2 regions of the Agromyces sp. 3263 genome follow, and region 2 is predicted to be linked to the other one. Evidence: predicted binding sites of a transcription regulator. Region 2 holds the regulator's gene; the other holds the start of a gene.
The links. The regulator HspR, encoded in region 2, represses chaperone genes until heat shock. The targets are predictions, from matches to a motif close to AAGTTGAGTCNNNNNGACTCAACTT.
Positions count from the first base shown of each region.

Region 1: J2X63_RS03670 (ATP-dependent Clp protease ATP-binding subunit) is a predicted target of HspR. The motif match lies at 2,412-2,436, and genes of this name have one in related genera.

Region 1 is NZ_JAVDUV010000001.1:819,290-824,038, reverse strand. It holds gene J2X63_RS03685 (hypothetical protein) at 1-163, shown strand, start outside; gene J2X63_RS03680 (hypothetical protein) at 240-740, opposite strand; gene J2X63_RS03675 (DUF4062 domain-containing protein) at 1,125-2,285, shown strand; gene J2X63_RS03670 (ATP-dependent Clp protease ATP-binding subunit) at 2,450-4,749, shown strand, end outside.
Region 2 is NZ_JAVDUV010000001.1:1,816,976-1,821,724, reverse strand. It holds gene J2X63_RS08305 (DUF817 domain-containing protein) at 1-213, opposite strand, end outside; gene J2X63_RS08300 (class I SAM-dependent methyltransferase) at 233-1,363, opposite strand; gene J2X63_RS08295 (hypothetical protein) at 1,451-2,260, shown strand; gene J2X63_RS08290 (heat shock protein transcriptional repressor HspR) at 2,291-2,707, opposite strand; gene J2X63_RS08285 (DnaJ C-terminal domain-containing protein) at 2,723-3,721, opposite strand; gene J2X63_RS08280 (nucleotide exchange factor GrpE) at 3,813-4,460, opposite strand; gene dnaK (molecular chaperone DnaK) at 4,463-4,749, opposite strand, start outside.

The DNA of each region.
Region 1 (4,749 bases), 1.0 Mb from region 2:
CCGCACAGCGGTCAAGAAGCGCCTTGATGCTGCCGAGATACTCCAGGCCGATGAAGTTCTCTTCGCCACCGCAGGAGCATGGCCGCCATCGGCTCGGGCCGCGATTGATAAGTCCATACGTGTGAGACCCGAAGTCCGTGTTCGGTTCGAAGAGAACCTGTAACCCAACGTCAAGTGTTAACGAACCTGCGCCATCAAACCGACGGGGAGGTGGCCGGCCGGAGGCACACTCGGCGTAGCTATCGGTTCGGCCGATCCCAAACGTGGACATAGTCGGCCCACCTGCGCCATCCCGAACCAGCGGGGAAGGTCTCGATATGCGTCCATGCCTCGGACAGGTAGCCGATTATGCCGTGAGCCCCGACTGCATTCGGTGCGACATCATTGACGACGATTAGGCGGTGCGGGGCGCGCTCGGATCGAAGCCATGGGAGAGCCGCGTTCATGTAGGGCCAGACTAGGAGAGGGATGCTGTCTCCTACGTCATCCGTTTCGTACGTGCCCCATCTGACCTCCGTCCATGGGATCACGGGCGGCTTCGGATCCGAGGCGACCACCTCTGCTCCGAGATCCTTTAGAAGTCGAGCGGTGTAGCCGCCGCCGGCGCCGAGTTCCCACAACGGCCCGTACGCTGCGATCCGCTGCAGCGCGTCACGGCTCATGGCGTTCTCCCCGTAGGCGTCGATTAGGCCGCGATGCTCGACGATGGCGAGCCGATCCATGAAGTCGAGACCGGCCATGCGCTCGCACCACATGACGTAAGCGGGTGTGTCGCTTACCCACGGCGTCCCCCGGTCAGCCGGATCAGGGAGCCCAGAGTCATCGAAAGACTGTGGGAAAGGCACGTGCGGAGTCTATATCTCGATGCTTCTCGCGTCGTCGCACGAAATACGCCACGGGTGTGGTTGCGGTGTGAGGTGCCTCGATGAGGATGCCGTGTCGCAACGGCGAGCTGACCTGAGGTGAGACATGACTACGGCCGGCGCTCCCCCTACATGCGTGTAGTCCTAGCCCTAGTGGGCGGCCGGAATGCCGGAGGCAACGCTGACTCGAGACCTAAGTGCATGCGACAACGACCGTACACTCGAAGCCGATTGCGAACTAGAGGTAGCTCGCGTTGTGTCGTGACCGAAGGAGAAACAGCGTTGGCAACCAAATTTCAGATCTTTGTGAGCTCAACGTACGAAGATCTCGTCGAGGAACGGGATGCCGTCATCAAAGCCATCCTGGAGATGGGTCACATACCCGTCGGCATGGAGATGTTCAGCGCTGCAGATGAACAGCAGTGGCAGATAATTCAACGCCACATCGATGAGAGCGATTACTACCTCGTGATAGTCGCCCATCGCTATGGATCGGTCGTCGACGGGATCAGCTATACGCGCAAAGAGTATGAATACGCAGTTGCATCCGGCGTGCCAGCCCTCGGTTTCCTTATTGACCCCAGCGCAAGTTGGCCTGCCGATCGCATTGATGGTGACAAAGAAGTGCGCTTGCTACTTGATGAGTTCAGGGGGCTGGTAGGCCAACGACCGGTTGGATACTGGAAGTCTGCGGAGGATCTTCATTCGAAGGCTGTGGTCGCCCTAATGAAGGCGTTCACTGCGACGCCACGAGAGGGTTGGGTTCGCTCGTCGTCTTCGATCGGCCCCGAAGTTACATCCGAACTGTCGCGTTTGAGCGCGGAGAACGCCAGACTCAGGCGCGAGATCGAGGCGCTCAACCACGAAGTAGATGCGGATCAGACCAAGGCGATGCAACAACTCCGGGCGGTACTTTCCGGGCGCACGCACGATGTCTCCTACCGATACTTTGATTCAACCGAGTGGGAGACGGATGCTCCCTCGGTCAGCCTGCGTTGGATATTCGAGACGTTGGGCCCGTCGCTCATCCCCGAGTACCCGTTGCGCAAAGCGTCCGAACTCCTGGCCATTCACCTGAAGAGCGATCAATCGCGATCATCCACGATCACGCCGCTCAATGTCGTGAAGGAGGTGCTTGTGGAGCTTATGGCTCTTGACCTTGTTGCCCCTTCTAGCTTGCGTCATTCCGTCAGCGACCAGAACGAGTACTGGTCGCTGACGCAAGCTGGTACCGACTACTTGAGGTGGTCAAAGCGAAGGGAACTCGAGATCAAGCGACCGCAAACTCGTAGTGAGGAAACTGCGGCTACGCAAGACGGCCCCTCAGGCGACAAGGCATCCGCATCGGAGGGGACAGTAACGCGACCGGAGAGCACTGCATCAAATAAGGGCGAGATGGATCGGCCCCGCGGTAAGTCGTGAGAGGTGCGAACGTGCTTGCACACCGACGAGTATGCGATCCACGCCGATTGCGTGGCGTGCGACGGCTCTGACGGAGTGTATATTCCTTCGTCAGTTGCCGGGAATACCCGCGCCCCCTCCGCGTTGAACTTGAGCGTACCCAACTCAAGTTCCCAGGAGGATTGGTGCCCGAAGACTTCAACCCCGAAGCCGGCGCGAGCTCGTTCGACGAGTTCCTCAGCCGGTACCTTGCGGGAGAGCAGGCGCGTCAGGCTCGGTCGATCGACCTCAGCCGGTTCCTGACCGCCCGCACGCAAGGCATCCTGCAGCAGGCAGGACGCTTCGCGCTCGAGCGCGGCCAGACCGAGCTCGACGCCCTGCACATCCTGCGCGTCATCGTCGAGGACGAGGCGGTCACGCAGGCCATCCAGCGCATCGGCGTCGCACCCGAGCGCATCATCACCGCGACCGAGGCGCGCCTGCCCGCCGCGGGTGAGACGGCCGACATCAACGCGGCCACGATCACCCCCAGCGCGAGCCGCGCGCTGTTCCACGCCTACCAGGTCGCGCGCTCGGCCGGCTCGACCTACATCGACCCCGAGCACCTCTTCTTCGCGCTCGTGCTCGGCCAGGATGCCCCCGCCGGGCAGGTGCTCGCGCGCGCCGGCGTCACCGCCGAGGCGCTCACGCAGCAGATCCGCGAGACGGTCACCCCGGGCGCTGAGGGCGCAGAGGGCGAGGGCGACGCGAGCAGCGCGGGCGCCGCGGCATCCGCCACCCCGATGCTCGACAAGTTCGGCACCGACCTCACGGCCCTCGCCGAGAACGGCGAGCTCGACCCCGTGATCGGACGCGTCGACGAGATCGAGCAGGCCATCGAGATCCTCAGCCGCCGCACCAAGAACAACCCGGTGCTGGTCGGCGAGGCCGGCGTGGGCAAGACCGCGATCGTCGAGGGCCTCGCCCGCGCGATCGTCGAGGAGAACGTGCCCGAGCAGTTGCTCGGCAAGCGCGTCGTGTCGCTCGACCTGCCCGCGATGCTCGCGGGCACCCGCTACCGCGGCGACTTCGAGGAGCGCCTCACCAAGACCATCGACGAGATCGCCGAGCACAAGGGCGACTTCATCGTGTTCATCGACGAGGTGCACACGGTCGTGGGCGCCGGCGGCAGCGGCGGTGGCGACGGCATGGACGCGGGCAACATCCTGAAGCCGCGCCTCGCGCGCGGTGAGCTGCACCTCGTGGGTGCGACCACGCTCAAGGAGTACCGCACCATCGAGAAGGACCCCGCCCTCGAGCGCCGGTTCCAGCCGGTGCGCGTCGGCGAGCCCTCGATCGAGGACGCCGTGCTCATCCTGCACGGGCTGAAGCCCGCCTACGAGGAGCACCACGGCATCGAGTACACGGATGCCGCGCTGCGCGCCGCCGTCGAGCTCAGTGCGCGCTACCTCACCGACCGGGTGCTTCCCGACAAGGCCATCGACCTCATCGACCAGGCCGGGGCGCGGCTGCGCCTGCGGCTCGGCGTGAAGACGGATGTCTCCGCGCTCATCGCGCGGCTCGCCGACCTCGAGGCCGACAAGAACGCCGCCGTCGGCGCCGAGCACTACGAGGAGGCGTCGCGGATTCGCGACGAGATCTCGAAGGTGCAGGCGAAGCTCGACGAGGTGACCGCAGCCGGCCGCGCCGCGGCATCCGCTCAGCAGCGTGAGGCCGTGATCGACGAGGCCGAGATCGCCGCGGTGATCTCGCGGGCCACCGGAATTCCGGTGAACCGCCTCACCGAGTCCGAGCGCGAGCGCCTGGGCGACCTCGAGGGCGAGCTGCACTCGCGCGTCATCGGCCAGGACGACGCGGTCACCGCGGTCGCCAAGGCCGTGCGCCGCAGCCGCACCGGCATGGGCGACGCGCGTCGGCCCGTGGGGTCGTTCCTGTTCCTCGGCCCGACGGGTGTCGGCAAGACCGAGCTGGCCAAGTCGCTCGCGGCGAGCCTGTTCGACGACGAGACCGCCGTGATCCGCTTCGACATGAGCGAGTTCGGCGAGCGGCACACCGTGTCGCGGCTCGTCGGCGCCCCTCCCGGATACGTCGGCTACGACGAGGCCGGGCAGCTCACCGAGCGCGTGCGGCGCAACCCGTACTCGATCGTGCTGTTCGACGAGATCGAGAAGGCGCACCCCGACGTGTTCAACCTGCTGCTGCAGGTGCTCGACGACGGACGCCTGACCGACGGCCAGGGTCGCACGGTCGACTTCCGCAACACGGTGGTCATCATGACCTCGAACCTCGGTTCGGAGTTCCTCGCGTCGCGGTCGGGTGCGCTCGGCTTCGTGGCATCCGCTGATGGCTCTGGTTTCGCGTCGCAGGACGACGTGCGCCAGCGGGTCATGGGCAAGGTGCGCGAGGCCATGCGGCCCGAGTTCCTGAACCGCATCGACGAGATCGTGCTGTTCCAGAAGCTCGGCGAGGCGGAGCTCGCGCAGAT
Region 2 (4,749 bases):
GGGATACCAGAGCCGCGCGGCGACGATGACCCCGAGCAGGGACGCGCCGAAGATGCACGCCCACGCCTGCTTCGCGCCGAACACGAGCAGCTCGATGAGCCCGGCACGGACGCCGCGATCGGATGCGTCGGCGAGGAGGCGGTGCGCGGCTCGGTCGATCGCCCGTTCGACCGCCGTGCGGTCGGACTCGCGGGAGGCGCCGGCTGCGGTCATGTAGTGCGCCCCGACGGGGTCACGCCGTCCGCTCCGACGCCGTCACCGTGAACTTCGCGTTGCGGGCGACCTGGCGCGTGGGGCCGACGACGCGCTCGAGCAGCGGCCGGTAGCGCAGGTGGGAGTTCCAGACGCACCACAGCTCGCCGCCGGGCACGAGCACGCGGGCGGCGTCCGCGAACAGGTGCGCCGCGATCCCCGTGTGCAGCGCAGCATCGGAGTGGAACGGCGGGTTCAGCACCACGAGGCGCTCGCTCGCATCGCTGATGCCCTCGAGTCCGTCGGCCTGGCGGACGTCGACGCGGTCGGCGAGGCCGTTCACCTCCGCGGTCTGCCGAGCGGAGGCCGCGGCCGACGCCGAGCGGTCGGTCGCCGTCACCCGCAGTGCGGGGCGCGTACGCGCGAGCCAGGCGGCCACCACCCCCGACCCGCACGCGAGGTCGACGGCGGTCGCGGCATCCGGCGCCGCGTCGCCGAGGTGCTCGAGGAGGAACCGCGTTCCGATGTCGACGCCGGTGCCCGCGAAGACGCCGCCGTGTGCGACGAGCGTGACGCCCAGGTCGTCGTGGCGCTCGCCTCGGGGCCAGCCGAGCGCCGGTGGTCGACGGTGCGGGAGGGGCGCGCGGGCGATGAGCACCCTGGACTTCTGGCGCGCGTGCGACACGTCGACCCGCTCGAACCACGCCGCCAGCACCTCGTTCATCGAGAGCGACATGTGCTTCAGGCGGCCCCCGGCGACGACCACGACGTCGGATGCCGCGTGGCTCGCGATGAGGCCGGCGAGCTCGTCGAGCCGGTCGAGCGACCGTGGCAGGCGCAGGAGCACGAGCCTCGCGCCCGCCAGCAGCTCGGGCCCGAGCGGCATGGACCGCACCTCGCCGTCCAGGTCCGCCCGCGCGGCGTTGGCCGCGAGCGCGCGCTCGCCCGTCACGAGGTCCTGGTGCACCCGGATGCCGCGAGCACCGGCCGCGGCCGATCCGAGCGCCAGCGCGCCGTACGCATCGTCGAGCACGACGAGCTCGCCGTCGCCGAGGCCCGCGGAGAGGGCGGCCGCCTCGTCGAGGATCAGCCGGTCCGCGGCATCCGACGCCTCGAGCCCCCGGCCCTCGACGTCGGGATGGCGTCGCAGCGCGCCCAGCTCGAATGGCATGCGTCAAGGGTATGCCGCGGCCCGGGAAGGGCCACGATCCGGGCCCCGGATGCACCTCGCAGGTGCGTTTGCTACCCTCGACCCCGCATGCGGGAAACAGACCAGCGGCCTTCGGGGGAACGGCGCGCGGCTCGACACGGGGCCGCGGGCCGTCGTTCTGCTGCGCCCACGGCGTCCGGTCGCCCGGCTCGCTCGTCGCCTTCGACGGGTGCGGGCCCGACGTCCTCGGCGGGTCGGCGCTCGGCGCCCACGCCGGCCGCACCCGCCCGCCTCGCGCGCCGACTCGCGCCGCTCGCGGCATCCGTCGCGGTGCTCGGGCTCGCCCTGACCTTCGCCCTGGCGCCCCAGCCCGCCGCGATCACGGCCCCCTCCGCGGCATCCGACACCCTCGGCGGCGACACGCAGACGTTCGACGTCGCCGCGGACATCGCGGCGCCGACGGTCTCGCACGAGTCCTACGTCACGACGACGGGATCGCAGACGCTCATCGAGGGCGGCACCAACGTGGACTGGGCGAAGCTCGTGCTCATCGACGGGGACTGGCCGGTCACCGAGGAGAACATCACGTTCATGATGCGGTGGATGCGCCAGGAGAACGGCGCCGACAACTGGTGGAACCGCAACAACCCCCTCAACAACGGGCAGGGCTCGGGCGGCGGATCCGGGCTCGGCAGCTACCCGACCCTCATCGAGGCGGCGTTCTACGCGGCGCAGAACCTCCAGTCCGGCCGATACCCCGCCGTCGACGCGGCACTCGCACGCGGCGACTCGGCGGATGCGACGGCGCAGGCCATCTGGGCGTCGGCGTGGGCCTCGAGCCACTACGGCTACGGCACCCACTGGAGCTCGCGCCCCTACGAGGTCATCGAGGCACCGGCCTCGGCCTGGGGACGCTGAGTCGCGAGCCCGTAGGCGTCGTGCGGGCGACTAGCCGCGCTCGAGCGGCCGCCACACGACGACGGCGTTCTCGCGGCGCACCCGGGTGCCGGCGCGCAGCGACACGATGTCGCCCGCCGACCCGGCGGCGAACACGCGCCGCCCGGGTCGGTTGAGCAGCTCGTCGGCGAGCATCGCCTCGAGCTCGCGCACCCGGTCGCGCAGCACCGTCACCTCGTCCTCGAGGTCGAGCACGCGGCGGATGCCCTCGAGGCTCACGCCCTCGCTCGACAGCTGGGCGATCTCACGCAACTGCGCGACGTCGCGCATCGAGTAGCGGCGGGACTTGCCGGCGGTGCGGGTGGGCGACACGAGGCCCAGGCGGTCGTACTGCCGCAGCGTCTGCGGGTGCATGCCGGCCAGCTCCGCCGCGATCGAGATCACGAAGAGGGGGCTGGTCTCGTCCATGCTCACGGCCATGGCCTAGCGCTGCGCCCGTGCCTTGGCGAGCAGGTCGTCGCGCGGGTTCTCGTCGGGCAGGAGCGCCGCGAACTCCTCGAGCTTCTCCTCGGCCTCCTTCGAGAGGTGCGACGGCACGGCCACCTGCACGACGGCGAGGAGGTCGCCCGTGCCCTTCGAGGTCTGCACGCCGCGGCCCTTGACGCGCAGCACCCGTCCGCTGGGCGTGCCGGGCGCCACTCGGAGCTTCACGGGCTCGCCCCCGAGCGTCGGCACCTGGATGGTGGCGCCGAGCGTCGCCTCGGTGAATGTCACGGGCACGTTGACGCGCAGGTTGAGGCCGTCGCGCTCGAACACGGGGTGCTTGCGCACGTGCACGGTGAGGATCAGGTCGCCGGGCTCCCCGCCGTCGGGCGAGGGGTGCCCCTTGCCGCGCAGCTTGATCTTCTGGCCGTCGGCCACGCCGGCCGGGATGCGCACCGTGATGGGCTTGCCGTCGGAGGTCTCGAGGGTGATCTGCTCGCCCTTGGTGGCGGTGATGAAGTCGAGCGTCGTCGAGGCCGTGACGTCGCGCCCGCGCGACGGGCCGCCGAAGCCACGGTAGCCGCCGCTCGGCTGCCCGAACCGGCCGCCGCCGAAGAGGCCGCCGAGCAGGTCGTCGTAGTCGCCGCCCTGCTGGAACGTGTACTGCTGCCGGCCGCCGCCCTGGCCGCCGAACATCGTGCCGAACACGTCCTCGAAGCCGCCCGCGCCACCGCCACCGCCGGGCGCGGTGAACCGTGCGCCCGAGCCCATCGCCCGGATCGCGTCGTACTCCTTGCGCTGCTCGGGGTCGGAGAGCACCGAGTGCGCCTCGCTGATCTCCTTGAACCGCGCCTCGGAGGCGGCGTCGCCCGGGTTCGAGTCGGGGTGGTACTTGCGTGCGAGCTTGCGGTAGGCCTTCTTGAGCTCCGCCTCGCTCACGTCCTTGGAGACGCCGAGCACCTTGTAGAAGTCCTTGTCGAACCAATCCTGACTGGCCACCGGCACCTCCCTTCCCTGAAGTCTGTCTGAAATCCGTGACGGCCGGTCCGCGACATCCGATGAGCGGATGCCGCGGGCCGGCCGAACTGCCTTACAGCGGCGTCTTCACGACCACCTTCGCGGCGCGCAGCAGCGTGCCGCCCAGCGTGTAGCCGGTCTCGACGACGTCGGCGACCGTGTCGACCTCGACCTCGTCGGACGGCTGCTGGAAGATCGCCTCGTGGCGCTGCGGGTCGAACGGCTCGCCCACCTCGCCGAACGGGGTGAGCCCGAGCTTCTCGACGGCGCCGCGCAGCTTCGCCGCGATCGTCGCGAACGGGGCGTCGCCCTCGAGGTCGCCGTGCTTCTCGGCCCGGTCGAGGTCGTCGAGCACCGGCAGCAGCACCGCGACGGCCGCGCCGACCGCGCGCTCGCGCTCGATCTCGCGATTCGCCTCGGTGCGCTTGCGGTAGTTCGCGTACTCGGCGGTGACCCGCTTGAGGTCGGCGAGGTGCTCGTCGGTCGGCTCCTGCACCTCGGCCTGGGCGGCGTTCAGGATGTCGTCGACGGTCAGGACGTCCTCGTCGGCGTCGGCCGGCGCGGATGCCGCGGCAGCGTCTGCTGCGGCATCCGTCGCCCCTGCGGCATCCGTCGCCTCACCGGCGTCGGGGGCCGGCTGGCGAACCTGACCCGTCTCGGGGTCGATCCGCCGCTTGTCGCGGATGACCGGCTCGTCGTGGTTCTGGTTCTCGTCCGACATGATTACTTCTTCTCGTCCTCGTCGTCGATGACCTCGGCATCGACCACGTCCTCGTCGGAGGACTGGTCGCCGGCGGCGCCGGACGCGTTCGCGTCCTCGCCGGGGTTGCCCGCGGCATCCGCCGTCTGCTGCTGCGACTGCGCGTAGATCGCCTCGCCGAGCTTGCCCTGCGACTGCGACAGCTTCTCGAACGCCGACTTCACCGCGTCGTCGTCGTCGCCCGCGAGGGCCGACTTCAGGCCGTCGACGTCGCCCTGCACCTCGGACTTGACGTCGGCGGGCAGCTTGT